Linked DNA regions of Tunturibacter psychrotolerans. The protein of the gene in region 2 interacts with the protein of the main gene of each other region in a pairwise test. Links are inferred from orthologs where the notes say so. Each region holds a gene or a part of one and is shown on either strand. Other genes may lie near its edges. The genes, in order: RBB77_RS19825 and ndk.

Region 1 (3,120 bases), 3.0 Mb from region 2 along the record:
TTGGAGACATTGTGCGCCAAGAATATATCGCGGTCGGTATACGGGAATCGCTAGCGCCCCAAGCCGACCTGGCAACAGAGCCCCGATGGGCGCGGATCGACGGGACTTTCGGTGAAGATCCCGAGGTTGCGGGCAAGATGACTGCGGCTTACATCGAAGGCATTCAAAACGGAAAGGACGGCCTAAACCGCAACGGCGTTGCCGCGGTCGTAAAGCACTGGGTGGGATACGGCGCGGTGAAAGACGGCTGGGACAGCCACAATTTCTACGGCAGATTCGCTGCACTCGACGATCACGAATTAGCAATGCACATGATCCCGTTTGTGGCGGCCTTTCGGTCTCATGTAGCGACTGTGATGCCGACTTACGCGATCCTGCAGGGAGTGACTCTGAACGGAACAGCGTTGGAGCAGGTGGGAGCAGGCTTCAACCAACAACTGTTGACCGATTTGCTAAGGAAGAAAGAAGGGTTCGCTGGTCTGGTGCTCAGCGACTGGGGAATCACGGAAGACTGTACGGAAGCTTGCATGAATGGAGAACCTGAAGGCTCCAAACCGACTCCCGCCGATATCGGGGTGCCGTGGGGCGTAGAGTCGTTGAGCCGCAAGGAACGATTTGCCAAGGCGATCAATGCAGGAGTTGACCAAATTGGCGGCACAAACAATCCAGATGCGATTGTGGCCTGCGTCAAGAACGGGACCATCTCTCGGGATCGAGCAGAAATGGCAGCCAGAAGCATCCTGGAACAGAAGTTCTCGATGGGGCTGTTCGAGGATCCGTATGTGGATGTTGCCGCTGCGGGCAAGATCGTTGGGAATGGGGAGTTCGTGAAGGCCGGCGGGGACGCGCAGGCGCGTGCGGTTGTCATCCTCGAAAACAAGACCATCCCGAACACGGGTAGAAAGTTGCTTCCGTTGCCATCAAGTAAGCTCCGCCTTTATGTGCGAGGCATCGATCCGGCGGTTGCAGAAGCGGCTGGCTTCACCGTGGTTTCGGAGGTCAGCAAGGCGGACTTGGCGGTGATCCACGCAGCACCTCCGTTTGCCAGCGAACATCGGGGATATTTTTTTGGCAGTCGTCAGCATGAGGGCAGGCTGAATTACATCGAATCCGATCCGGACTATGAGGCACTCGTGGCGGCGAGCAAAGTCGTACCGACAGTGTTTGTGACTACCCTCGAACGTCCGCTGATCCTGACGAATGTAAAGGACAAGGCCACTGCGCTTCTGGGAGACTTCGGCATCGATAGCAAAGAGGTGCTGGAGGTTCTACAGGGTCGCGCAAATCCTCAAGGTCATCTGCGTTTTGAGCTACCCTCATCGCTCAATGGAGTGATGAAGCAGAATGGCGCTGAACCACATGACTCGGCTCCCCCGCTCTATGCGTACGGGTACGGGCTTAGCTACTGAACTCAAGATCATATTCGGGTACATTTGCTAGAACTGGAACTCTAGACTGACAAATGTGCGCAAATAGATGAAAGGTTCGTCAACAAAGAACGCGGGACGTCAAGACTCTTTAAACACTTCGTCGTATCGTTTCGGCCTCGGTAACGACGTAGTCCATCGGCACATCATACTGCTGGGGCCAAATCGTTTCGAGTCGCAAGGCCGCAAAGCCTACGCCGATACTAAGAGGTTTCGGTTCAGCCGCTGCCAACGTTCTGTCGTAATAACCACCACCGTACCCCAGCCGATAACAGCAATCATCATAACCAACCAGCGGGACTACCAAAGTGTCGGGGACCAAAACGCGAGACTCTGCAGGATAAGGAATACCAAACACACCGGCAACCATACGGCATCCTGGGGTCCAGAGGCGAAAAGTGAGCGGTTGCGATCGCCCAACAACCATCGGGAGTGCAGCAGTTCCTCCTTCAGCGAGAAAACGATGGATTAGAGGAAATACTTCGATCTCGCCCCGAAAGGGCCAATAGAAACCAGCAATCCTTGTCCCATGGGATTGGAATATAGAATTCACCCCGTTGAGGACGTCATCGCTTGCGCTGGTCCGTTGCTTTTCAGGAAAGGAAGTGCGCAATTCAAGAAGCTCTGACCTTTTTTGTTCTCGCCAGGCGATGAGTTGTGCTTCCTGTCCAGTCCCTGCGAACCCAGGGTTCATTGGGTCATCCATATTATTTTTTAGCGTAGTTGCATCTGTGTTTTGCGTAAGAACAGTGTAATCCCTTGCGATGGACCCAAGTGCACATTCGGGACGGTAACACTTGCCTCATCTTCATCGGTTGCGATGAAGATCACGTCGCTGAATGGAATCTTTTGTAATTACTACGACAGCGGCGACGATTCCAACCAGCGGAAAAAGAACTAATAACAACACATAGAAGATCATGGACATCTCCCCAAGACCAAATTTGTCTATCTTGCCTTGCTACTCGCGAACGCTCGTAGTCCGGCGAACAGCGGTTGATGTTCTATGCTCCGCGTGTAGCTCGTCTCACTTGATAGTCAGCTAACCATGGCACAGCCAACTCTTGCCAAGAGAATACATCGCAATACGATGTAATTGCTCAACATACCACACGAGGAAAATAGCTGGGTAGTAGAAGTGTGCTTGTGTTTTCAACCCTTCCAAGATCGAGCGCTAAATCAGTAGTCGGACGCACTAAAGCTATGTGAGATCCGTGGTCAATCAGAATCACATAGCCCTGGATTACTTTTGGCTTTTAAGGAGCGGGAGGCTTGCAACCTCGCTCATTGTTCGAGGTTGCTTCTGAAGTTCCTACCATCGGTCTCCTCGGTGCGCATCAGTGAACACCGAAGCACATCCGGGGGGCGTTCCGCACGCACTGAAAGGCGCAACAGGCACCGACCATGCATAGGGAAAAATGGCACTCGCGCAGAAGTGATCCGTTTACTGGTAAGTCATTTGTCGTATTGGTGCCGGGAGGGGGGGTCGAACCCCCACGAGGTTGCCCTCGGCGGATTTTGAGTCCGCTGCGTCTGCCAGTTCCGCCATCCCGGCTATATTTGCAATCTCTGAGAGACTCTATTCTTTGCTCTCCAGCACTCAATGCGAAACTAGAGCGCCTAAGATTGGCCTGCTAAATTAGTGACCTCATGCCTCTAGTATCGCATAGCATTCGTCTACCGACATACTTTC
Region 2 (3,065 bases):
CCCCGAAGGTCGTAATGCTCGCCTCAATTCCTTCGCTCTTTAACGTATAAAGTTCGACTGCCGTACCGTCCGGTGCGGTCCCGAACGAAGCCTTAGTTACCGAGCCATGTGCCGCCATCGCAGTTGTCATGCTAAGCAGCATAATCCTCAGCCATCTCATCGTCATTCTCCCCGTACACTTTTCCGCCTGCGGGCGGTATTCGGTCTGTTCTGAAGCAAAATTTTCTTCGCTTCGGCAGCCCTCGCCACTATACGTGAACCACCGTTCGTACGAAACAGCGATAACACCTGAGCGTCAAGAGTAATCGTAAGACGGATGGCCATGACCACGCAAAATCGGCGGTTTGATTCAACTCGCGCTTCACGCACAGAGTAAAGTCTCAAGATTCGCCAGGCGCAAATCTCACATCAAGATGAGATCACAAAAATGTGTGCGCTGCTCTGGCCAGAGACGTCCATCGAAGAACATCGTGAGGAAATAGGTCGCGTGCTCACCTCCGGCATGTACGGCACTCTGCCGGCAATGATTCTGATTTCCTATTGGGAGGAACGAACACTCAACGGCCTTCTTCAGGTAGGACTGCGTTCACACGCCGACGTCTGCGACCCGGCCCAACCCGTTGCCTTCGTTGAAGGTTGGTTTGTTTACGAGCAATTCAGAGGTCAGGGTATCGGCAAGGCCTTGATGCGTGCGGCTGAGAGTTGGGCACGTAATCATGGGTGCGAAGAAATGGCATCCGATACGTGGATCGACCATGAAAGCTCAAAGAACGCCCATGAAGCTTTCGGGTTCGAAATAGTTGATCGATGCATCAATTTCCGCAAAGAGCTCTGAGCGCTCCTTAATCGATTGCCGAACTATGTACCAGAGTGTTCCTCCCGCTCCCACGGTTGTAATATCTTCACCGAAGCCATCCCGGCCGCCGTCGCTGCCTGAATCCCCATCTCCGTGTCTTCAAAAACCAGGCAGTCCTCTGGACTCACTCCGAGCCGCTTAGCTGCAATCAAAAAGGGCTCTGGATCGGGTTTGCTCCGTTCGTAATCTCCCGCACATACCAACGTTTCGAATTTGTCCAGAAGACCCAGCACCTCCAGCGAAGAAGTTACAGAATCCCTTGTACTGCCTGATACCACTGCAAATGGGATTTGCCCATGGCTAAATTCGATATGTTCGAGCACTTCCGGCACCGCTTTCAACTCAGGAAGAATTTCGAAGTACAGTGCCTCCTTCCGCTTTGCCACTTCTTCCCCGGGCATCGCCAATCCGTCTCGCACATTCAGCGCGGAGATAATCTCGGATACCGGCATTCCACCCCACGCATAGAACGTCTGTTCTCCAAACTCACAGTTCCATTCCGCTAGAACCGTCTTCCACGCGATGTAATGCAGTGGCATCGAGTCAACAATCGTTCCATCGCAATCGAACAGATAGGCCTTGAAAGACCCCTTCGGTAACTTCAACTTCGAAGGTGCAGCTAACATCAAATTTCTCCTTGCTTCTCGTCGGTGCCAAGAGCCAGACGCTCTCGCTTCCGACAAAATTCAAGGCGGATAGCCGACCAAAACTCCGATCGCACTACCGCCGCTGAACTTCATCTATCAATCGAGTTATTTCAGTTCGTAACCGGCAAAGAAGTACCCAATCTCAAATGCAGCCGTATCCTCGGCGTCTGAACCATGGATAGCGTTCTCTCCAATCGACGATGCGAACTTCTTGCGAATCGTCCCCTCATCCGCCTGGGCCGGATTGGTCGCGCCCATCAACTTCCGCAGATCGGCAATCGCGTTATCCTTCTCGAGCACCATCGGAAAAATGGGGCCGCTCGACATGAACTCGGTCAGTTCGCCGAAGAACGGACGCGACGCGTGAACGTAATAGAACCCTTCAGCCTGCGCCTTCGAAATGGAAAGCCGTTTGATCGAAACAATCTTAAACCCTGCCTTTTCAATCTCGGCCAGGATAGCTGCGGAGTAGCCCTTACGAACGGCGTCCGGCTTGATGATGCTGAATGTGCGTTGTGACAACGTATTTCTCCTAGGTGAGTCTCTATTACTTAGTGTAGAACAAGGCCAGCGAACCGCGCATGTTCAAGCTTGGCTGAAACTTCTCACTGGAGCATGGATGAATGCGGATGTTCCGAAAGACAGCGTGGATATGGTTTCTGGGCTTCGCCGCGTGGCTTGCGGATGGCCTCCTCAGCTTGCGTTTGCATAACATCCTCCATGCCCGCCTCTCCCTCATGGTCGCCATTGTCTTCTTCACGGCAGGCCTCTTCTATCGCCGTCAAACCTAGTCGGTCCGCCATGCAATCATCTTTCTCGTGGATCAAAACCATTGCCAAACCTTGTCGTCCCGAAATCTGATTGCCATCATATTCGACGACGCAAAGCCAATTGCTCGGCGATAGAATTGTCGAGCGATCTCAGTTGCTCCCCACGATAATGCCGATGCGAATCCTTCTAACGTTGTTGATACTTCTTTCAATATCATCGCGCGCGCAAACACTTCGCGCGGGTGAGGCGATTAGCCTCATCCAGCACAGTTACGCCGCAATGCCCCCGCCCAACACAGTGGATACCATTAAGGCGGGCGATCCTAATACACTCGTCACCGGCATCGCCACAACCTTCCTCGACACGATGGAGGTTTTACAGGAGGCGGTCCGCCGTGGGGATAATTTGATCATCACGCATGAGCCCACCTTCTATAACCACATCGATGACACGAAGTTCTTTACCAATGATCCTGTATACAAAGAGAAGCTGGCGTTCATTGAACAACACCATCTGGTGGTGTTTCGGCTCCATGATGAGATTCATGCTGATACAACCGACCACATCTTAAGGGGAATGTACGAGGAGCTTGGCTGGGATAAGTATCCGCATCCGCCTGGGCCTCGCGGGCAATATTTTGTAACGATTCCTCAGGTGACACTGGCGGAGTTGTCCAGATCGCTGCAGTCTAAACTTCACATTCAAACACTACGAGTCGAAGGGGATCCTAATCTTTCTATATCCCATGTGGCATTCCTTCCGGGATCCTCCGGATTAGAGAAGCAGGTTTT

What was found.
Region 1: the proteins of ndk (region 2) and RBB77_RS19825 interact in binary tests that used the Escherichia coli proteins (3 or more experiments, as listed by UniProt). The link is inferred for Tunturibacter psychrotolerans from one-to-one orthologs.

Annotation. Positions count from the first base shown.
Region 1 is NZ_CP132942.1:4,714,101-4,717,220, forward strand. The notes cover bases 327-3,120. They hold RBB77_RS19825 (5-formyltetrahydrofolate cyclo-ligase), read right to left. Parts: upstream 2,134-3,120; coding sequence 1,519-2,133; downstream 327-1,518. Other genes in these bases: RBB77_RS19820 (glycoside hydrolase family 3 protein), read left to right, coding at 327-1,409; mak (fructokinase), read right to left, coding at 3,119-3,120. Outside these bases: more of RBB77_RS19820, read left to right, coding at 1-326. UniProt on the Escherichia coli protein: Involved in the removal of 5-formyltetrahydrofolate.
Region 2 is NZ_CP132942.1:1,743,576-1,746,640, reverse strand. Bases 318-3,056 are described here. They hold ndk (nucleoside-diphosphate kinase), read right to left. Parts: upstream 2,026-3,056; coding sequence 1,609-2,025; downstream 318-1,608. Other genes in these bases: RBB77_RS07080 (Nif3-like dinuclear metal center hexameric protein), read left to right, coding at 2,449-3,056; RBB77_RS07085 (hypothetical protein), read left to right, coding at 2,133-2,294; RBB77_RS07095 (HAD family hydrolase), read right to left, coding at 859-1,482; RBB77_RS07100 (GNAT family N-acetyltransferase), read left to right, coding at 428-835. In the rest of the region: RBB77_RS07105 (aldose epimerase family protein), read right to left, coding at 1-130; more of RBB77_RS07080, read left to right, coding at 3,057-3,065. UniProt on the Escherichia coli protein: Major role in the synthesis of nucleoside triphosphates other than ATP. The ATP gamma phosphate is transferred to the NDP beta phosphate via a ping-pong mechanism, using a phosphorylated active-site intermediate.